DNA from 4 places in the Streptomyces sp. NPDC039424 genome. Region 4 is predicted to be linked to each of the others. Evidence: riboswitches for the same ligand, from Rfam matches in the RefSeq annotation. Region 4 holds a riboswitch; each other region holds the start of a gene.

Region 1 (3,180 bases), on a different contig from region 4:
GCGCAGGGCCACGCGCGTGTGTCCGTCGGGCGAGAGATGGAGCCGGTCGTGGTCCCAGGCGCGCCGGTCCTGGATCGTCTTGAGGGACCACAGGTCGAGCACGGGACAGCCGTACCGGTCGGCGATGGCCCGGACGTGCCCGTTGTACGTGGCGATCTTGCCGCGCAGATGCTTGAGCACGGGCACACCGCGGGTGTCGAAGCCGGTCGTCACCAGGACCGTACCGGCGACGGAGACGAGCCGCGCCACCGACCGCTCGAAGCGCTCGGCCACCTCGTCGGGGTCGGTGCCGGGCCGGATGATGTCGTTGCCGCCCGCGCAGAAGGACACCAGGTCCGGGGCGAGTTCGACGGCCCGCGGGACCTGGTGCTCCACGATCTGGTCGAGCAGTTTGCCGCGCACCGCGAGGTTCGCGTACCGGAAGTCGCCCTCGGGCCGCCGGTCCGCGAGCAGTACCGCGAACCGGTCGGCCCAGCCGACGAACGCCCCGTCGGGGCCGGGGTCGCCCACGCCCTCGGTGAAGCTGTCCCCCACCGCCACGTACGACCCGATCACTGATCTGTTGTCATTCTTCGAATCGTCTGCCACGTCGGACCATGATTCACCTTCCGATGTGACCTACGCGACCGTAATACGGGGTTGACGGTCGGTGAGATAAGCCACTGCCCCAATAAGCGTCATCCGGGAATACGCCACACCCGGAAGCCGGTGATCCGGAAATGGCTCCCACGGTCCGACGGTCGGCACACCGAAGGCCGGACCCGGGGATCAGGGGTCCGGCCTTCGGTGGCCTTGATGGCCCGCCTGTCAGGCGACGGCGACGCCGTGCGAGCGCAGGTAGGCGACCGGGTCCACGTCGGAGCCGTAGTTCGGCGTGGTGCGGATCTCGAAGTGCAGGTGCGGGCCGGTCACGTTGCCGGTCGCGCCGGAGAGGCCGACCTGCTGGCCCGCGGAGACGGTCTGCCCGGCCGAGACGGAGAGCGCGGAGAGGTGGCCGTACTGGGCGTAGTAGCCGTCGGCGAGCTTGATCACGACCTGGTTGCCGTAGGCGCCGCCCCAGCCCGCGGAGACGACCGTGCCCGCGCCCACGGCCTTGAGCGGGGTGCCGGTCGGGACCACGAAGTCGACGCCCGTGTGGTAGCCGCTGGACCACATGCTGCCCGCCACGTGGTAGCCGGTGCCGACGGCGGCGCTCGCCACGGGGAGGGTGAAGCCGGTGGCGGCGCCGGACGACGACCGGGACCGGGTCTGCGACGCCGACTGCGAGTCGGACTTCACCGACGGCTTCGACGAGGGCTTGGACGGCGACTTGGCCCGCGAGGCGGTCGAAGAGCCGGTGGAAGCGGAGGACTCGGTGCTCGTCGGCGCGGCCTTCTTGCCGAGGCTCAGCTTCAGGCCGGGGTGGATCAGTGAGGGGTCGCTGCCGACGGCCTCGCGGTTGTCCTCGTAGAGCCGGTGCCAGCCGCCGCTGACGTGCTGCTCGTCGGCGATCCTGGAGAGGTAGTCGCCGGCCTTCACCGTGTAGGTGCGCACTTCCGACTGCGCGGTGGAGGTCTTCTTCTCGGCCACCGGCACGGCCTGGACGGCCTTTTCGGGAGCCGAGTCCTTGGCGGGGGTGGCGGCATGGGCGCCGGTGGCACCCATGAGGGGCAGGGCCAGCGCGGCGCCGCCGGTTCCGGCCACGGCGATCGAGCGGGTGAAACGCCGGTTCTTGGGACGGCGGTGCTTACCCTTCGCGGGCATGACGGGTTCCTCTCCGGCGCCTGCGAGGTGAGCTGTCGGGTTCGGGCTGGAGATGCCCGGCCGCGCGGTGCGCGGCTTCACCCCTAGCCTGTTCCGGAGACCGGAACAGGCAGTCGTGCCTGGTGGGTCCCCCGCTCCTGCCGGGCACGGGTGAGTGTGTGCGGGTTCCGGGCGGCGGCAGGATTCGGCGGTCCGTCCGGAGTGGTGGCGAACGTAAGCGAGCAGGACACACAGGGACAAGCGGATGGTTCCCTCTGTCCGTGTTTCGCTTGATCCGTTATGGGAATTCCCGGTCACCCTCCGTGAATTCCCCCTGGCTTCGCGCCCTCAATTCCCAGGAAAACCCTGCGAATTACGTGGACATGACGCGCGACGCTCGGTCACCACTATGACGCTCCTCACCCACCCGTCCCCCATGTCCCGCTATTACATGGCGAGTTGTGATGAAGGGGCTAATTCAGGCAGAAGACTCAGATGCGACGCAGACGGACAACCGTCGCATCGAAGTCACCGCGCAGTCCGGTGCGCAGTCCGTGGTGCAGCAGGACGGCACCCCGGTGAACTTCGCCCGTTTCGCGGCATTCGTACGCTGCCGTGGGGTCGAGGCCGCTGAGCCTCAGCGCCGGGACCGGCTCGCCGTACCGCTGTGCCTGGAGCCAGGCGAGGACGACCGCCTCGTCCCCGAGGACGTACTGCAACGCGCTCAGCCCGCCCTCCGGGGGCCGCAGCCGGTAGAGCTCGCCGCGCTGCACGACCGGACGGATCTCCTTGTAGAGCTCCACCCACTCCCGGGCCTCGGTGAGCTCCTCCTCGGTCCACTCGGAGAGGTCGCCGCCGACGCCGAGGACTCCGGCCATGGCGCTGACGAAGCGGAAGCGCAGGGTGCTGACCCGGCCGTTGAGCTGGGTGTTCGGACTGTCGGTGACCCAGGCGGCCATGGTCCGCGCGGGGTGGATCTGGCTGAAGCCGTGCTGGATGGCGAGCCGGTCCAGCGGGTCGGTGTTGTCGGAGGTCCACACCTGGTCCGTACGGCTCATCACGCCGAGGTCGATCCGGCCGCCGCCGCCCGAGCAGGACTCGAAGGCCACGCCCGGGTGGGCCGCCCGCAGCCGGTCGAGCAGCGCGTACAGGGCGTGGACGTGGTCCACCCACAGCCGCTGCGGGTACGGCTCGCCGGGCCAGCCCGCGTCGGTGAAGCAGCGGTTGAAGTCCCACTTCACGTAGTCGACCGGGGCGTTGGACAGGAGACCGTCGAGTTGCCGCCAGAGGTACTCCTGGACGTCCTCACGGGCCAGGTTGAGGACGAGCTGATTGCGGAATTCCGTCCGCTTTCGTCCCGGTTGGAACTGCACCCAGTCGGGGTGGGCGCGGTACAGCTCACTGTCGGGGTTGACCATCTCGGGCTCGACCCAGATGCCGAACTGCATGCCGAGGGCG
Region 2 (3,180 bases), on a different contig from region 4:
CCGTGTTAATGCCGCACGCCCGACATGTTTACGGGGTGTTGCGAAGTCCTCACACGTTCCGGGCGGTCCGCGCCGCCGGTGAAGCGCAGCCGGTGCGCGGCCGTGGCGCGCTCCGTGTGCAGCGCCGTGATCGTCCGCGCGCGCTCGCCGTCGCCGCGCGCCACCGCGTCCACGATGGCGCCGTGCTCGGCCCAGGACTCCACCGGGCTGGCGGGGGCCTCCACCGCGTACATCCAAGCGATCTTGTGCCGCAACTGGGTGAGCACGGAGGTCAGGGCCTGGCTGCCGGAGGCCTGCGCGAGCGTCTCGTGGAACCAGCCGCCCAGGGAGCGCAGGTCCTCGCTGTTGCCCCGGCGGGCCCGCTCCTGGCCCAGCCTGACCAGGCCCCGCAGCACCTTGAGATGCGCCTCGGTACGCCGCTGGGCGGCCCGGGCGGCGCCGAGCGGCTCCATCAGCATGCGCATCTCCAGCAGGTCGGCGGCCTCCTGCTCGGTCGGTTCGGCGACGCACGCGCCCGCGTGCCGCCGGGTCACCACGAAGCCCTCGGCCTCCAGGGTGCGCAGGGCCTCGCGGACGGGGACGCGCGAGACGCCGTAGCGGCGCGCGAGAAGCTCCTCGGTGAGGCGGCTGCCGCGCTCGTAGACACCGGCGACGATGTCGTCCCGGATCGCCGTGCAAACCGAGTGCGCCGGAATACGCATGACCGACCTCCGCCTTAATCCCCGTGAAACGTCGACGATGGACGTGTGTTCCGTGACTCTATTGCAATGAGCGGGAATTTCCGATGGCGGGCCGGAATCCATGGATATTTTTTGGACAGCGGGACATCCGAAACCGCGAAAGCCCCGGCGCGCGGCCGGGGCTTCCTACGGGTGCGCGGTGCTTCGTCAGACGTTCACGCCGTGCTTGCGGAGGTAGGAGACGGGGTCGACGTCGGAGCCGTACTCCGGGGTGGTGCGGGCCTCGAAGTGCAGGTGCGGCCCGGTGACGTTGCCGGTGGCGCCGGACAGGCCGATCTGCTGGCCCGGGGTGACCTTCTGGCCCACCGAGACGCCGATCGACGACAGGTGGCCGTACTGGGTGTACATGCCGTCGGCCATCTTGATCACGATCTGGTTGCCGTACGCCCCGCCCCAGCCGGTGGACACCACGGTGCCGGAGCCGACCGCGTGCACGGTGGTGCCGCTCGCGGCGTGGAAGTCGATACCGGTGTGGGAGCCGGAGGACCACAGGGAACTGCTGGCCTCGTAGCCGGTGGAGACGTAGGAGCCGGCGATCGGCGCCGTGAAGGCGTTCAGCCGCTCGCGCTCGGCCGCGCGGGCCGCCCGCGCCTTGGCCTCCACCGCCGCCTCGCGCGCCTTCTTCGCCTGCTCGGCGGCCTTCTTGCGCGCGGCCTCCTCGGCCGCCTTCAGCTCGGCGGCCTCCTTCTGGGCGGCGGCCTGGGCGTCGATGTGCTCGGGGATCGACTCGCTGATGGTGATGACCGGGGTGAGGGCGGTCTGCTCGGGCGCGGGCTCGGGCTCCGCGGCGAGCGCCGGGGCGGCGAGGGTGCCGATGGCGCCGGTGGTGGCGAGGGCGGCGACGCCCGCCGCACGGGCGGTGGTGCGGTGCATCCGGCTGGGACGACGGTGCTTCCCGGTGGCGCGGGTGAACGCCATGAAGTGGCTGATCCTTTCCTTCCTTCTCGCCTACCGGGTTAGCTGACGGGTTCGGAGCAGGAAGGTCTCCTACGGACCCCCTCGCTGGGCGCGCGGGCGTCCGATTCACCCCAGGGACGGTGGGTCCCCGGCTCCCCTGGCTCGCGCCGTACGGGGACTCGGCGATGACTGCCCGGTGCCGCGGATGCGGCGCGGTGCCTGACGGACAGCCCGCATGACGCTAAGCGGGACGGCTTTCAATCCTCAAACGGATCACGGCTTTTGTAGTGCATCCCACAGGGCAGACGGGCAACCTCTGCCCCAATTCGGACATCCCGCAGGGGGACATGGGAAACCAGAGGGGCCCTGGTGATCCCGTCGGTCACCAGGGCCCCACGCGCGCGTGCCGCTACTCGGCGGACACCACGGACACTTCACCGATGCCGAGGGCCTCGACCGGCTCCTTGATCTGGGCCGCGTCCCCGACCAGGATCGTCACCAGACGGTCGACCGGGAAGGCGTTCACGACCGCCGCGGTGGCCTCCACCGTGCCGGTCGCGGCGAGCTGCTGGTACAGCGTCGCCTGGTAGTCGTCGGGCAGGTACTGCTCGACCTGGTCGGCCAGCGTGCTCGCCACGGCCGCCGCCGTCTCGTACTTCAGCGGCGCCACCCCGACGAGGTTCTGCACGGCCACGTCGCGCTCGGCGTCGGTGAGGCCCTGCGCGGCCAGCGTGCGCAGCACCGCCCACAGGTCGCCCAGCGCCGGGCCGGTGTTCGGGGTGTCCACGGAGCCGCTGATGGCGAGCATCGAGGCGCCGTTGCCCTCGGGGCCGGACCGGAGGACCTGCCCGAACGAGCGCACGCCGTAGGTGTAGCCCTTCTCCTCGCGCAGGACGCGGTCCAGGCGGGAGGTGAGGGTGCCGCCGAGGCAGTAGGTGCCGAGCACCTGGGCGGGCCACACCCGGTCGTGCCGGTCGGAGCCGACCCGGCCGATGAGCAGCTGCGTCTGGACGGCGCCCGGGCGGTCGACGATGACGACGCGTCCGGTGTCGTCGGCGGTCACCGGCGGCACCGGCCGGGGCTGGGCCGCGGAGCCCTTCCAGGCGCCCAGGGTGTCACCGAGCAGCGCGTCCAGGTCGATGCCGGTGAGGTCGCCGACCACCACGGCGGTGGCGGTGGCGGGCCGCACGTGCCGCTCGTAGAAGGCGCGTACGGCCGCCGAGTCGATCTTGGCGACCGTGTCCTCGGTGCCCTGGCGCGGCCGGGACATCCGCGAGGTCGCCGGGAAGAGCTGCCTGGACAGCTCCTTGGCGGCGCGGCGGGAGGGGTTGGCCAGCTCGTGCGGGATCTCGTCGAGGCGGTTGCGCACCAGCCGCTCGACCTCGCTGTCGGCGAACGCCGGCGCCCTGAGGGCGTCGGCGAGCAGGCCGAGGGCCTTGCCGAGCCGGGAGGCCGGGACCTCCAGGCTGATGCGCACCCCGGGGTGGTCGGCGTGCGCGTCGAGGGTGGCGCCGCAGCGCTCCAGTTCGGCGGCGAACTCCTC
Region 3 (3,180 bases), on a different contig from region 4:
GGTCCTGGGCCCCTCGTTCACTCCCGCGTCCGAGTCCGGCAGCCTGTTCCTGCTCGACGAGCTGTTCAAGGGCTACTTCTGCTACGGCGCACCGGACTTCAGCTTCACTACGGCGGACGTACGGGACGTGGCCGACGCGCACATCCTGGCGGCGGAGAACCCGGCGGCCAGGGGCCGCTACATCGTCGCGGCCGAGACGATGACGTCCTTCCACGAGATGTCCCGCATCATCCGCGCCCGCCATCCGCGCGACCTGCGACTGCCCCGCACCGCGCTCCCGCACTGGCCGGTGCGCGTCCTGGGTCCGGCCTTCGGCCTCACCCAGGACTACATCCGCAAACACCTCGGCATCCGATTCCGCGTGGACAACAGCCGGAGCGTGCGCGAACTGGGCCTCACCTACCGCCCGGTCGAGGAGACCCTGCTGGACCACTACGAGAGCCGGCGCGGCCGGCCTCACGCCGGCCGTACGACCCGGTGAATCGCCGACTCCCCGGCGCCGTACACCGACTCCTCGCGGATGTACGCGCCCGGGCCCGGTGCGTGGATCATCATGCCGTTGCCGACGTAGAGGCCGACGTGCCTGTCGTCGTCGAAGAAGAACACGAGATCTCCGGCCTGCGCGTCGCTCAGCGCGAGCGGCATGCCCGCGTCCGCCTGCTGCTGCGCGGACCGGGGCAGCGTCACGCCCGCGACGCGCCAGGCGGCCTGGATCAGACTGGAGCAGTCGTACGACTCCGGTCCGGTCGCACCCCAGACACAGGGCCGCCCGATCTGCGCCCGGGCGAAGGCGATCGCCTTCGCTGCCTTGCCGTCGTACGGGGACTGGGGGGCGGGGGCGATGACAGGGGCGGGAGCGGCCAATGATCCGGTGTCGGTCAGGGGGGCGGCGGGGAAGGTCCCGGTGTTCGTGAGCGGGTTGGGGGCGGCGAAGGATCCGGTCTCGGTCAAGGGGGCCGCGGCGGCGAAGGACCCGGTGTCCGTGAGCGGGTTGGGGACCGCGAAGGATCCGGAGCTCGTGAGCGGCTCGGGGACGGCGAAGGTCCCGGTACCGGTCAGGGGGGCCGCGGCGGGGAAGGAGCCCGTGTCGGTCAGGGGGGCCGCGGCGGCGAACGACCCGGTGTCCGTCAGGGGGTTGGGGACGGCGAAGGTCCCAGTGTTGGTCAGCGGGTTGGGGACCGCGAAGGTCCCGGTGTTGGCGACGGGGTTGGGGACTGCGAAGGATCCGGTGTCGGTGACCGGGTTGGGGACTGCGAAGGATCCGGTGTCGGTGACCGGGTCGGGGACTGCGAAGGTCCCGGTGTTGGCGACGGGGTTGGGGACCGCGAAGGTCCCGGTGTTCGTCAGCGGGTTGGGAACGGCGAACGTGCCGGTGTCGGTCAGGGGGGCCGTGGCGGTGGGGAAGGAGCCGGTGCCCGTCAGGGGGCCGGAGGTGAGGGCTCCCGCGGCGCGCCAGGCGGTCTCGGCCGGTCGCGGTGGTTCGAGGGCCAGGGGCTGCGAGGCCGGCTGGGCGGTGCGCCGGGACAGCAGCTCGCGGGCCTCGGCCAGCTTCCGCTGGTTGCGGCTCTTGGCGGTCGCCGGGCTGGAAGGCTCCCGCTCGGTGGCGGGGCCCGGGAGGGCCTTGGGCGGCTCCAGCTCGCGCCGTGCCTCCGACGCGGCGGGCAGCGCGGCGACGGGCCGGGCGGTGAGCTCCGCGACGGCCCGGCCGGCCGCCGGCCCGGCGGTCAGCTCCGGAAGCGGCTCACGGCCGAGCAGACCGGCCGCCGGCCGCTCCGCGGAGCGGCCCGGCGCCGGGCGTTTCGGCGCCCGGTCGGCCGGCAGCGCGGCGGGCACGGTCGGCCCCAGCTTGGCGCGCGCGCCGTCGAACCACTGCCGGGGGACACCGTCGAGGCCGGAACCGGAGCGCCCTCCCGTCCCGTTGAGCGCGGAGAAGGGGCGGGTGCGATTCCCCGAGGTCATCGCACGGGTCGCGTTGTAGTTCCCGGTGGCGTTCTCGGCCTGGTCGTAGAGGGTGTCGATTCGCTGCCGAACCTCGTCGCGGCTTTCGCGCGCCATGGGGGACGTACTCCTTCCGTGCTCCGCCTACCGGGTTAGCTGTCGGGTTCGGGCGGTCGATGGTGGAAGGCATGCCCTACGGCCCTTGCCCTGTCGGGCGGTTGGGCCGATTCACCCCAAGTTTCGGTGGGTCCCCGGCTCCGGCTGCCACGCTGGAAGGACCGGACTCGGCGGAGGCCACGCGGCCCGGCGGGGTTCGCCGGGGGGAGCCGTGCGGCCTGGGCGTAAACCTAACGAACATGTGTGGCTGGTGTGAAGGTTGAAGCGCGGAATGTCCGATACGTAATTGTGATATTCATCTTGATGGTCATGATCATCTGGTGAAGAGGGTGCACGAGGGGGTAAAGACGGCACGAACTCCCGCCTCACAGCCGCATGATGACCAGCGCGGTGTCGTCGGTCGCACCCTCCCGCGGCAGCAACTCCCGCAGGACGGCGTCGGCGAGATCCTCCGGGTCGGCGTCCCGGTGCCGTACGAGGACGTCGGCGAGGTGGGCCAGCCCGGCGTCGATGTCCTCGTGCCGCCGCTCGATCAGGCCGTCGGTGTACAGGACGAGGGTGGCCCCGTGGTCGAAGGCGGTGTGCGCCTCGGGCCGGGGCCGGGGGTCCGGCCGCGCGTCCAGCGGGGGATCGGTGGCGCGGTCGAGGAACTCCACGCTCCCGTCGGCATGGAGCAGCACGGGCGGCGGATGCCCCGCGCTGCTGTACGACAGGTTGCGCCGGTCGAAGTCGATGAAGGCCGCCACGGCCGTGGCCGACTCCGCCCCGTCGACCACATGGGCGTACTCCCCCAGGGCGTTCAGGGCCTGCGCGGGCCCCTCGGCGACCCGGCAGGCGGCGCTGAGCGCGCTGCGCAGCTGACCCATCACACAGGCGGCCCGCAGACCGTGCCCGACCACGTCGCCGACCGACAGGCCGATGCAGTCACCGCCGACCCGGTCGACCAGGTCGTACCAGTCGCCGCACACGTTCAGCGCGCTCACCGCGGGCTGGTACCGCACGGCGGCCCGGCGGCGCCCCACCTGCCGGCGGTCGGGGAGCATCGCCTCCTGGAGGGCGAGCGCCACCTCCCGGTCCCGGGCCTGGGCCCGGCGCAGCCGTTCGTTCAGCTCCTGCAGTTCCCGG
Region 4 (3,180 bases):
GGCTCCGGCTCTCCTCGTCGCGGCCGGCGTGACCGGCTCCGCCATCGCCATCCCGCTCCTCGGCGCCACCGCCGCGAACGCGGCCGACGGGACCACATGGGACAAGGTGGCCGAGTGCGAGAGCGGCGGCTCCTGGAGCGCCAGCACCGGCAACGGGTACTACGGCGGCCTGCAGCTCTCCCAGGACGACTGGGACGCGCACGGTGGACTGGAGTACGCCACCAGCCCCGACCAGGCCAGCCGCTCGCAGCAGATCGCGGTCGCCGAGAAGATCCTCGACGACAAGGGCACCACCCCCTGGGCCACCTGCGCCCTGCTCTCCGGACTCACCTCGGACTCCGGTTCGGTCGATGTGGACACCGGCGTCGGGGACTCCGATTCATCCGATTCCGGCAACTCCTCCGGTTCTTCCAATTCCTCCGGTTCGTCTGACTCTTCGAAGCCTTCGGACTCCTCGTCCGGATCATCCGGTAAGTCCGGTTCGGGCTCGTCGTCCGACTCGTCCTCCAGTGCCTCCCCGTCGCCGAGCGCGGGCAAGGGCAGTGGTGCCGATGCCAAGGACGGCTCCTCCGATGCCACCGAGTCGGACAAGTCGGCATCTTCTGACTCCGGAGGCACTCAGGGGAGTGGCGACTCCTCCACGACTGCCCCCGAAGCCGACGACTCGGACAATTCATGGCAGACCGGGGGTTCTTGGAGTCTTGTCGACACCGGGGCCGTCAATAGTGGCCGCCATCGGGGCGACAGTGCGGACGAAAGCGTGACAAACGGTCAAACCGCCGCTTCTTCCGGCCGTCACGCCGCACGCGGCTACACCGTCCACTCCGGTGACACCCTCGCCTCCATCGCCGACTCCCTTGACCTCGAGGGCGGATGGCGGGTGCTCTACGATGCCAACAAGGACGCCATCGGCACCGACCCGAACAACATCGCCCCCGGTCAGACCCTCGAAGTTGGTACCGAAACGGGCGAAAAGTAGGCGGAGTTGGCGCCCCACTTCACACCCAATGTCCTGTTTGGTGAAAGTGTGGGATGAGTCTCAGAAGCCCTGATCGTCTTTGAAATTCCGTCGGCCGCGTGTCTACGGTCGTGACCGCTCGTCACCACGAGCCCCGGCTGCCGCAACGCCGAATCCTGCCAGTGGCCGCCCGGGAACAGTCGTCGCGTAAAGCGCCGTAGGCAGGAGCGGGGGACCCAAGGTAAGCGCCGGGCCCGGGAGTTCAGACGACCGGGAACGGCTTGGGGTGAAGCCGCGCCTCGCACGAGAACCACGCGAGGTGCGGCCGGGCAACTCAACCGGCCCGAACCCGACAGCTCACCTCGCAGGCGTCGGTGAGGGGATCGATCCATGCTGTTTTCCAGCAAGGGCAAGCACCGCCGTCCGTCCAAGGCCGTCCGCGCCATCGCCGTCGCCGGTGTCACCGGCGCCGCCGTCGCCGCCCCGCTGATGGCGGCCGGCAACGCCTCCGCCGCCACCGCCTCCGAGTGGGACACCGTGGCCCAGTGCGAGTCCGGCGGCAACTGGTCCATCAACACCGGCAACGGCTACTACGGCGGTCTGCAGTTCTCCGCCTCCACCTGGGCCGCGTACGGCGGCACCCAGTACGCCCCGCAGGCCAACCAGGCCTCCAAGGCCCAGCAGATAGCCGTCGCCGAGAAGGTCCTCGCCGCCCAGGGCAAGGGCGCCTGGCCGGTCTGCGGCAAGGGCCTGTCCAGCGCCGCGTACACCGGCTCCTCCGCCGGGTCGAGCAACAGCTCCTCGAACTCCTCCAGCTCCTCGGACTCCGCGGGCTCCACCACCACCCGCTCGACCGACCAGCAGGCCGCCTCCCGCTCCAGCGAGCGTCCGGCCGCGAGCAAGACCGTCACCACCCCGACCGGCAAGAAGGTCAAGAAGGGCGACGGCGAGTACAAGGTCGTCGCCGGTGACACCCTCAGCTCGATCGCCCAGAAGCAGAACGTCGCGGGCGGCTGGCAGAAGCTGTTCGAGCTGAACAAGGACATCGTCGAGGACGCCAACCTCATCTACCCGGGCCAGCAGCTGCACCTGAAGTGACACGCTGCTTGTAGCCGAACCACAGCGCCCTCCTAGGCGGGGCCTCCACAGTGGAGGCCTCGTGAGGGTCACCCCCCGTCCCCACGGGCTCCCCGCCCCGGTGCGTCCTCCCCCGTACGCACCGGGGCGGGGTTTTTTCTGCGCCCCCTTTGTTCCGTCAGGGAACAATGTGTACCGTCAGCCTGTCGTCACCGTGTCCACGGGACGGTCGGTCGGCTGCCGACGCCCCGGGGACGGTTAGGCTCTAGTCGCAAGGCACACCAGCCCCGCACTTCCAGCGTCACATCCAAGAAGGAGATGCTCGTGCCGTCCATCGACGTCGTCGTAGCCCGGGAAATCCTGGACTCCCGAGGCAACCCCACGGTCGAGGTCGAGGTCGGCCTCGACGACGGCAGCACCGGTCGTGCCGCCGTCCCCTCCGGCGCCTCCACGGGCGCCTTCGAGGCCATCGAGCTCCGCGACGGTGACCCCAACCGCTACCAGGGCAAGGGCGTCGAGAAGGCCGTCCTCGCCGTCATCGAGCAGATCGGCCCCGAGCTGGTCGGCTACGACGCCACCGAGCAGCGCCTGATCGACCAGGCGATGTTCGACCTGGACGCCACCGACAACAAGGGCTCCCTCGGCGCCAACGCGATCCTCGGCGTCTCGCTCGCCGTCGCCCACGCCGCCTCCGAGGCCAGCGACCTCCCCCTCTTCCGCTACCTGGGCGGCCCGAACGCGCACCTGCTGCCGGTGCCGATGATGAACATCCTGAACGGCGGCTCGCACGCCGACTCCAACGTGGACATCCAGGAGTTCATGATCGCCCCGATCGGCGCGGAGTCCTTCTCCGAGGCGCTGCGCTGGGGCACCGAGGTCTACCACACCCTGAAGAAGGTCCTGAAGGGCAAGGGCCTGTCCACCGGCCTCGGCGACGAGGGCGGCTTCGCCCCGAACCTCGGCTCCAACCGTGAGGCCCTCGACCTCATCCTCGAGGCCATCAAGGAAGCCGGCTACGCGCCGGGCGAGCAGATCGCGCTCGCGCTCGATGTCGCCGCGTCCGAGTTCTACAAGGACGGCAAGTACGAGTTCGAGGGCAAGTCCCGCTCGGCCGCCGAGATGACCGAGTACTACGAGGAGCTCGT

Evidence for each region. A riboswitch is a leader RNA that binds a small molecule or an ion and turns the genes downstream of it on or off. The one in region 4 is predicted to bind cyclic di-AMP.
Region 1: it holds a riboswitch for cyclic di-AMP, as region 4 does, so the genes downstream of both, ACZ7L0_RS01165 (M23 family metallopeptidase) here and ACZ7L0_RS25095 (transglycosylase family protein) in region 4, are expected to answer to the same signal.
Region 2: it holds a riboswitch for cyclic di-AMP, as region 4 does, so the genes downstream of both, ACZ7L0_RS04290 (M23 family metallopeptidase) here and ACZ7L0_RS25095 (transglycosylase family protein) in region 4, are expected to answer to the same signal.
Region 3: it holds a riboswitch for cyclic di-AMP, as region 4 does, so the genes downstream of both, ACZ7L0_RS25595 (C40 family peptidase) here and ACZ7L0_RS25095 (transglycosylase family protein) in region 4, are expected to answer to the same signal.

The regions. Positions count from the first base shown of each region.
Region 1 covers NZ_JBVKAI010000001.1:233,599-236,778, forward strand. Annotated here, with positions in the region: gene ACZ7L0_RS01160 (SGNH/GDSL hydrolase family protein) at 1-555, opposite strand, end outside; gene ACZ7L0_RS01165 (M23 family metallopeptidase) at 808-1,743, opposite strand; cyclic di-AMP (ydaO/yuaA leader) riboswitch at 1,748-1,906, opposite strand; gene ACZ7L0_RS01170 (alpha-galactosidase) at 2,214-3,180, opposite strand, start outside.
Region 2 covers NZ_JBVKAI010000001.1:937,500-940,679, forward strand. Annotated here, with positions in the region: gene ACZ7L0_RS04285 (GntR family transcriptional regulator) at 6-701, opposite strand; gene ACZ7L0_RS04290 (M23 family metallopeptidase) at 888-1,658, opposite strand; cyclic di-AMP (ydaO/yuaA leader) riboswitch at 1,672-1,832, opposite strand; gene ACZ7L0_RS04295 (M16 family metallopeptidase) at 2,047-3,180, opposite strand, start outside.
Region 3 covers NZ_JBVKAI010000011.1:14,314-17,493, reverse strand. Annotated here, with positions in the region: gene ACZ7L0_RS25600 (NAD-dependent epimerase/dehydratase family protein) at 1-481, shown strand, start outside; gene ACZ7L0_RS25595 (C40 family peptidase) at 457-2,055, opposite strand; cyclic di-AMP (ydaO/yuaA leader) riboswitch at 2,064-2,238, opposite strand; gene ACZ7L0_RS25590 (PP2C family protein-serine/threonine phosphatase) at 2,421-3,180, opposite strand, start outside.
Region 4 covers NZ_JBVKAI010000010.1:202,158-205,337, forward strand. Annotated here, with positions in the region: gene ACZ7L0_RS25090 (transglycosylase family protein) at 1-979, shown strand, start outside; cyclic di-AMP (ydaO/yuaA leader) riboswitch at 1,162-1,344, shown strand; gene ACZ7L0_RS25095 (transglycosylase family protein) at 1,349-2,056, shown strand; gene eno (phosphopyruvate hydratase) at 2,360-3,180, shown strand, end outside.